2 regions of the Agrobacterium sp. NPDC090273 genome follow, and region 1 is predicted to be linked to the other one. Evidence: predicted binding sites of a transcription regulator. Region 1 holds the regulator's gene; the other holds the start of a gene.

Region 1 (4,387 bases):
GCCATTTGGCAACCCAGAGACGTGGGAAGCTGAGAAGATCGTAAAAAAGGTGTAAGCGTTTTCATTCGAAGCCTGCGGGGTTGCGGCAATCCCCGGAGATTTATCCTGATGCCTTTTTCCATCGAGACCCGTTGCGAAAAACACAAAGGGCGCTCGATCCGTTTCTGGAGAGCGCCCTTTGCAGACCCGGACAGCATTGCGCGAGGAAAACCACTGCTGCAAGCCATCGATAACGGGTGATGATCCCTAGATGAGGTGGCGCCCCTCAGTTTTCAAGGGGTGTCGTGATCCAGCACCGTCTTGCTGTATGGTCGCCAGACGATTCTTTCTTCCGAGTGCCCGCATGGAAACCTCCCTCTACCAACCTGTGAAAGCCTTCCTTGAAAATGCCGGCTATACGGTAAAGGGCGAAATCGGCGGCTGCGACCTTGTCGGGATGAGTGACGGTGATCCGCCTGTGGTGGTGGTGTGCGAACTGAAACTCGCCTTCAATCTCGAGCTGATCCTTCAGGCGATCGATCGTGCCGCGATATCCGACGAAGTCTGGATCGCGGCAAAAATGTCTGTCAGTGGCCGAGGGCGCGAGACCGATAAGCGTTACCGCGATCTTTGCCGGCGGCTGGGAATTGGCATGCTTGCCGTCTCCGAAGGCGGTCATGTCAGTGTCATCGTCAGTTCGGTATCGCCGATGCCGCGCACCAACCCGAAACGACGCTCGCGGCTGATGCGCGAACACCAGAAACGCAAGGGTGATCCGGTCCTTGGCGGCAGCACACGCATGCCGCAGATGACAGCCTATCGCCAGCAGGCGCTGGGATGTGCGAAAGCGCTCTCCGAAGGACCGCTCCGGCTTCGGGAAGTCAAGTTGAACGCCCCCGATGCCGGCAAGATATTGCAATCGAACGTCTATGGCTGGTTCGAACGGCTTGAGCGGGGCGTCTATGGTTTGACGGAAGCTGGCCGCGAAGCCTTGGTGCGCTGGCCGACGTGAGATTGCGTGACGCGCTTTAGGAGCTGGATCAATTTGCCTGAAACGCTGTTTCGGGGGCCTGGGACACACAACCGGAACAAAACGCGTCACTCATCAAAATAACCGATTGCAGTTTCACGAAATTTTAGGGGATTGCAGAACACATATGGAACATATAGTGTTCGTTCTGTATTTGTTTCGCAACTTTTCGATGCGATTCTCAAGGGTGTTTTCCTCATGCTGACGCGCAAACAACAGGAATTGCTTCTCTTCATTCATGAGCGAATGAAAGAATCCGGCGTGCCGCCGTCCTTCGATGAAATGAAGGATGCACTCGATCTTGCTTCCAAATCCGGTATCCACCGGTTGATTACCGCGCTTGAAGAACGCGGATTTATTCGCCGGCTACCGAACAGGGCGCGCGCACTTGAAGTCATCAAGCTGCCCGAGGCCTATTCGCCCGGCCTGAAACCGCAACGCGGCTTCTCGCCAAGCGTTATCGAAGGCAGCCTTGGCAAGCCTAAGGCGCCTGAGCCAGCCCCTGCCCCATCGCTGAAACCCGCCAGCAATGATTTTGCCGGTGCGGTCAATGTTCCCGTCATGGGCCGTATCGCGGCCGGTGTGCCGATTTCGGCGATCCAGAACAACACGCATGACGTGGCAGTGCCTGTGGACATGCTGGGTTCTGGCGAACACTACGCGCTGGAGGTCAAGGGCGACTCGATGATCGAGGCCGGTATCTTTGATGGCGATACCGTCATCATTCGCGATGGCAGCACGGCCAATCCGGGCGACATCGTTGTGGCACTGGTGGATGACGAAGAGGCAACGCTGAAACGCTTCCGCCGCAAGGGCGCTTCGATTGCGCTCGAGGCTGCAAACCCGGCCTATGAAACCCGAATCTTCGGACCTGACCGGGTGAAAATCCAGGGCAAGCTGGTTGGCCTTATCCGGCGTTATCACTAACGCCGCATCGATCTGTATCGACGCTTGAACCGCTGGCCATTGGCTGGCGGTTTTGCTTTTGGGCGTGACACAATGGATTGTGTCATTTGCGGTGTTTTGCGTCGTGCCCATAAAGGGCTGAAACACAGATCCGGTGTGGAACCGGGTCCTGAGCATCGGCTTTATCTCGGCAGGGATATGAACAATCTTTGGCATGATGGAGAGAGATTGGTCGGGTGCTGGATAGTCTTGCCGAATAAATCGTGAGGCTGCGTTTTGTCTGACGAGACACCGCCTGCCGGAGCGCTCCCGCGAAAAACGTTGGTCGAGCGACGGTGATCCTTCACAACAGAAGCCAAGCCAGTCCGGTCGGCATCTGTTGGCGCGAGAAAACGATGAGGAAGCGCGGGGGGCAGACGGTCTGATTTCGACTGAACCGGCCCGCTTCGCTGGATGACAGCGTGCCGGTCTGATTGCATGATCCGGTGTAACGGCTCATTTCGAACCGACCCATCATTTCGGCTTATGGGAGCCATGGAATATTTTCGATATTCGAAGCGTGTATCCTGGTCGTAAGAAAGCCAGATCATATCGGGGAGCATGCCATGTACGATCTTTATATCGCCAACAAGAACTACTCGTCCTGGTCGCTGCGACCGTGGGTGCTGATGCGCACGCTGGGCATCGACTTCAACGAAAAGCTCGTGCCATTCGGGCAGGATGTGCCCTTCACCACTTTTTCGCCAACCGGCAAGGTGCCCTGCCTGGTGGATGGCACGACGACAGTGTGGGAATCACTTTCGATCGTCGAATATCTGGCGGAACGGCATGATGGCGTCTGGGCCGCTGACGCCATCGCCCGCGCATGGTCGCGGTCCGCGGCCAGCGAAATGCATGCCGGCTTTTTCTCGCTGCGCAATTTCTACCCCATGTGCGTCGGCATCCGTGCCACGCCGAACCCGGACAATAAGGGTCTTGCGGCGGATATTGCCCGGATCGATGCACTGTGGAGCGAGGGGCTCTCCCGCTTTGGTGGCCCGTATCTGGCCGGTGCGGAGTTTACCGCTGTCGACGCCTTCTTCTCACCCGTGGCGTTCCGTTTTCAGTCCTTTGGCGCCGACCTTTCACCAGCGGCAAAAGCCTATCTGGAGCGTCTTCTCGCCCTTCCGGCGATGCGCGACTGGTACGACGCCGGCCTGAAGGAAATCTGGCGCGACGAACCGCATGAACAGGAGATCCGCGACGTCTCAACCGTGGTTGCCGATCTGCGCAGCCAGGCTTGAAAAATCGTCATTGGTGCGGCGGCCCTTATGGCGTCGCCGCAACCAGTTCCTCGATCGTTTCAGATGTCTCACGGTCAAACGACCGAGTTTTCCAATCATAGGAGCGGTGTTCGCTCCAAGGGCGGTTCGTGCCCGCCATGGCCGTCGCCAACCGTCCAATCGGCCCGCCTTCATTCTCATGAGACAGCGTCATTTCCACCGAACCTATGCGCCGCAGGACATCGCGGCTGAACAGCACCGCGCCCGAACGGCACTGCTGGAATGAGGTTCGTCTGCTGGTGACGATGATATCGGCGATATCGCAGGCTGCCCCGGTCAGCGACGTATCCTCGAGAACGACGATGCGCTGGCCCTTGGCGCTGCGGGCAGCGCACCAGAGACTTCTGTGGCAGGTAAAGCCCTGACCCGCTGCAGCCAGCGCCTTGCCGATATCCTCAATCGCCTTCGCCCTTTGCTCATCGGAAAGGCGCCGGCTCTCCCTCGACGGCTGGGCGCTCTGCGGATTGGTCTCCTTCATCTTTTTCTCGGTCTTGAGAAAGATCGGTGAGACGGTTTTTTCCGGCAGCAGCAAGGCGCGGGACCATTGGTCGTATACAAAACCGGACGGTCGTGTCTTGGTTGTCGCCACCGTGCTCTCCCCGACCAGCCCGACCAGCGTTCCATCCTCATAGATCAGCAGATCGGGCCTCGGGCGGTGATGTTCGGCCACAGAGAGGCCGAAAGCCAGGAACAGCAGAGGAATGCCTGACAGGGCAAGCCGCGTGCGAAACAGCGAGAGCAGCAGGAAGCCTGCCGTGGAAAGCGCCAGAAACCAGCCATGCTGGCGGCCGATTGCGGCACTGCCGCCCCATGAGGCGACGCCATTGGCGATTTCAATCACCATGGCCATGCCATAGCCCATGACCTTCAGGAACGGCGCATCCAGCCCGAAGGGCATCAGCAGCATGCCAATCAGGCCGAAAGGCATGACAATCAGCGACATGACAGGCATGGCGGCGAGGTTTGCGGCAAGTCCATAAGTGGTGACACGATGAAAATGTTCGATGGAATAGACAGCCGTCGACAGGCCGCCGATCAACGATGTCACGACCACGCCGCCGACAATGGCGATGGCTGCTTCACTGACCTTCATCCATGCCGGTTTCTGACCGACGAACAGCCGCTCGCGATCCACCCGCCAACGGCTCCA
Region 2 (4,387 bases), on a different contig from region 1:
CCTGCATGTGACCGGCCAACGGGCCGATGGTTATCATCTTCTGGAAACGCTGGTGACCTTCACCGAAGCAGGCGATGTGATTCGCATCCGTGATGCGAAAGAGGACAATTTTTCGATTTCCGGTCCGTTTGGCGAGGTTCTTCGCGCTGGCGACGGTAACAACAACCTCGTTACCCGTGCACGCGACCTGCTACGCGAGGCTCTTGCGGGCACCGACATACGACCCGTCGAAATTCATCTTGAAAAGAATCTGCCTGTGGCTTCCGGTATCGGCGGAGGTTCCGCAGATGCAGCTGCGACCTTGCGCGGTCTGTTGCGACACTGGAATGCAAAAATCGATCCGGCATCGCTTGAAAAGATTGCTTTGCGGCTGGGTGCCGATATCCCGATGTGCCTTAAAAGCCAGTCGCTGATTGCCCGCGGCATCGGCGAAGAAATCGAGGTGATCACCGATCTTCCAAAGCTTTTTCTGGTACTCGCCAACCCGTTGATGGCTGTTTCGACACCGGACATTTTCCGACGGTTAGAAAACAAGAGCAACCCTGCCCTGCCTGCAAAGCCACAGGCAGATTGGCTGACATTCGTTGCGGAGAGCCGCAACGATCTTGAAGCACCAGCCAGAGCCCTCTTGCCGGAAATCTCTGAGATTTCAGCCTTGCTCGCGCAGCACCACGCCACAATCGTCCGCATGTCCGGTTCCGGCGCGACCTGCTTTGGTCTGTTTCAGTCTCTTGATGCAGCCACGGCAGCCGAAATATCCCTTAGGAACCAGAAACCGGACTGGTATTTTCAGGTCACGCAAACGATTTGACGATCAATCCATAATGAGGACGATGCCATGACAAACGAAAGACCTTTCATTCCTGTCGGCATCGCGGTTCTGACTGTTTCTGACACGCGGACGCTGGAAAACGACAAGTCGGGCGACACACTTGCAGCGCGGATCACCGAGGCCGGTCATCGGCTCTTTGCACGCGCCATCGTGCCGGACGACAAGTCAGCGATTTTTGAAACCGTACGCGACTGGACGCTTTCGGACGACGTGGATGTCGTCATCACCACGGGTGGCACGGGCTTTACCGGGCGCGACGTCACGCCGGAGGCTCTGGAACCCCTGTTCGAAAAACGGATGGACGGTTTCTCCGAAGTGTTCCACCGCATTTCCTACGACAAGATCGGAACCTCGACCATCCAGTCCAGGGCAACGGGAGGGGTCGCCAATGCCACCTTCATCTTCGTTTTGCCCGGTTCGCCCGGCGCCTGCAAAGACGCCTGGGACGGCATCATCAAGGCGCAGCTCGACTACCGACACATGCCATGCAATTTCGTGGAAATCATGCCGCGACTGGATGAACATCTCAAACGCGGCAAATCGTAACCGCCACCAGCGATCTCTTCGTCAATTAGCGCGCAGCGCTCAAGACCCAGGATGGTATCAGTTCCGCTGTCAGGCGGCGTGGCTTTTGCGCGTGCACGAGCTGCGACAGGTTCATGCCGGGCTTGGCAATCGTCATGGCGTGCTTCTTCGGCATGAGATAGCCATATTCCAAAGGCGGCTGACGCCGCGCTATGCGACTGAAGAACGAGCGTTTGTAATGTCGCGACGGCGAAAACCGTGCTGGCGACTTGTTGATAGAGACATATTCGAGAATATCTTCGATCCAACCGGTCTGTGGACGTGCCCCCGGCTCCACCAGTAAAATCCACTCGCCGCGGACAGAGCGCATGACGTCATCGATGTCCCACTGCACATAAAAACGGCAGCCAGCGGCATCGGCCACGCGCGACGATCCATCGCGCGAACCGTGATCCAGGATCACCACATCGCTTACCAGCCCTTCAACAGCGCCGGTCACCAGCGCTGAAAGCGTGTGCGCCAGTTCCGGTTCCTGATCCCGGCATTCCATAATGACTGTCAACATGTGCATAGCTTTAACGCATCGCACAATAAATTGCCACTGCGCCAGCATTTCGAAAACAGGATCTCTTCCATTAAAATTAACGCCCGATCGCGACGCCATATTTGCCCGCGTGGCATCACAACCGGCGAGTATGATATGCGATCAACGATATTTTGTTCTTGTATTGTTCTCTTTTTTGCAGTAGGAATTTAATCATTCGGAGAGGCGATGAAGTCGCTGTCCGGCGAGGAACGGTTTAGGGCGTTTCATGGGCCTTTTCGGCGCATGCGCTCTAAGGAGCACCCAGATGAGAGACCATATGCTTTCGGGCGAGGCTGCCTTTCAGCCTGGCCATACGCAAGATATTGCCAACGCGATGGCCGACGCATCGGGCTTGCGCATCGAGATCGACCGCCGGCGCGGACGTGCGGCCGGCATCAATCCAGGTGGGCGCTTCGAGCAATTGCAGCATGAAGTGTTCGACGATGGCTGGCAGACGCTTGAAGACATGCCGGAGTTCCGTACCGAAGTGCAGGTCGAAAAGCCACGCTCTATCATCACCCGTAACGAGTCACCGGACATTCCTTTTGATCGTTCCATCAATCCCTACCGCGGCTGCGAACACGGCTGCATCTATTGTTTTGCTCGCCCGACACACAGCTATATGGGGCTGTCTGCCGGATTGGATTTTGAATCGAAACTGTTTGCCAAGCCAGATGCGGCAAAGCTGCTTGAAAGAGAACTCGGAAAGCCCGGCTACAAGCCACGTGTCATCGCCATCGGCACCAATACCGACCCCTATCAGCCAATCGAGCGCGAATGGCGCATCATGCGCCAGATTCTCGAGGTTCTCGCAGAGGCGGATCATCCCGTCGCCATCGTTACCAAATCCGCGCTGATTACACGGGATATCGATATCCTAGCCCCTCTGGCGAGTAAGGGGCTCGTCAAGGTCGGTATCTCGGTTACCACACTTGACCGCAAGCTGGCGCGCACGATGGAACCACGCGCCTCGACACCGGCAAAACGGCTTGAGGCGATCAAGACTTTGACGGACGCAGGCATTCCCTCAGCCGTGATGATGGCGCCTGTTATCCCTGCTCTCAACGACCACGAGATCGAGCGGATACTGGAAGCCGGCAAAGCCGCTGGTGCCACAGAGGCGTCTTACGTGTTGTTGCGTTTGCCACTGGAAGTCAGCCCGCTGTTTCGCGACTGGCTGCTACGGAATTATCCTGACCGCTACCGGCATGTGATGTCACTCGTTCGCTCCATGCGCGACGGCAAGGATTACGACGCCGAGTTCGGCAAGCGCATGAAGGGCGCAGGTCCCTACGCCTGGCAGATCGGACGCCGGTTCGAAATGGCAACGAAGCGGCTCGGACTGGTGCGTCGCGGCATTCTTCTCCGCGACGATCTGTTCAAACCGCCGGGTGGTTCCGGCGTACAGCTTTCTCTACTTTGACCTGCGCGGGGATATCCCGCGTCAGATGCCTGTTATCGCGCATGTCGTCAGCGTTGAATCGCTCAATGCTTTTACACGACACGCTGAATGAAATGTCCGACGCGTTTTCCCTGGTGCGCCGGTCATAATGTCCCCGGAACCGCCGCCTCGCGTGCGATCACTCCTCCTGCCGCCCCATTGGAGGATCACGGTCATGAAGACCTGTGGATGCAGTCCGCCACGCCCCTTGATCGGCTGGTTGTTTCCCATCGCTCGCTTTCCGGGGGCTTGCAGGAGATCGGGTGTGTGTGCCAGTTTCTGCCGCATGAAACGCCGCACCGCATCCGATTCTCCCGCTCTTTTCGACCTGCTGGACACTGGTCCGGATTTTTCCCTGGAACTGGAGGCGAAGGCTGGCGGATTGTGGCCCGTTGCCGGGACTGATGAGGCCGGGCGCGGACCACTTGCGGGCCCGGTTGTCGCAGCCGCCGTTATTCTCGACCCCGACAATATTCCGTCTGGTCTCAACGATTCAAAAAAGCTTTCCAAGGCAAAACGAGAAGCGCTGTTCAAACAGATCATGGAAACCTCGCTTGTTTCCATCGCTTCCTCCGGTCCAGCACTGATCGATGACATGAACATCCTGCGCGCCAGCCTTGACGCGATGCGACGCGCCGTGCTCGGTCTTCCCGTGTCGCCATCTCTCGTTTTGGCGGATGGACGCGATATGCCACCCGGCATCGCCTGCCGGTCAAAGGCTGTCATTAAAGGCGACAGCCGTTCGCTATCGATTGCCGCAGCGTCGATTATTGCCAAGGTCACAAGGGACAGGATGATGGAGCGTGCCGCGCAGGTGCACCCCGCCTATGGCTTCGAGGGGCATGCGGGCTATGGCACAGCCGCCCATCTGCGCGCCATTGACGATCATGGCCCCTGCCCATTGCATCGCATGAGCTTCCGGCCACTGCGCCAGGACTGAGCCAGACCGCAGACGTTCCCGCCGGTAGATCATTGGGCTCTTCTTTTGAGGGATGCCTTCATC

Evidence for each region. Region 1 encodes LexA, which represses DNA repair genes until DNA is damaged. Its sites were predicted from a motif close to TGTTCNNNNTGTGTTCNG; they were not measured.
Region 2: the regulator LexA is predicted to act here: its motif matches at 2,076-2,093, upstream of ACIQT8_RS13330 (PA0069 family radical SAM protein).

Annotation. Positions count from the first base shown of each region.
Region 1 is NZ_JBIVYN010000001.1:917,592-921,978, forward strand. Features, by position in the region: gene ACIQT8_RS04560 (DUF2161 domain-containing phosphodiesterase) at 344-991, shown strand; gene lexA (transcriptional repressor LexA) at 1,208-1,936, shown strand; gene ACIQT8_RS04570 (glutathione S-transferase family protein) at 2,521-3,198, shown strand; gene ACIQT8_RS04575 (ComEC/Rec2 family competence protein) at 3,224-4,387, opposite strand, start outside.
Region 2 is NZ_JBIVYN010000004.1:263,841-268,227, forward strand. Features, by position in the region: gene ACIQT8_RS13315 (4-(cytidine 5'-diphospho)-2-C-methyl-D-erythritol kinase) at 1-811, shown strand, start outside; gene moaB (molybdenum cofactor biosynthesis protein B) at 839-1,378, shown strand; gene ACIQT8_RS13325 (glycosyl transferase) at 1,404-1,922, opposite strand; gene ACIQT8_RS13330 (PA0069 family radical SAM protein) at 2,209-3,366, shown strand; gene ACIQT8_RS13335 (ribonuclease HII) at 3,671-4,324, shown strand.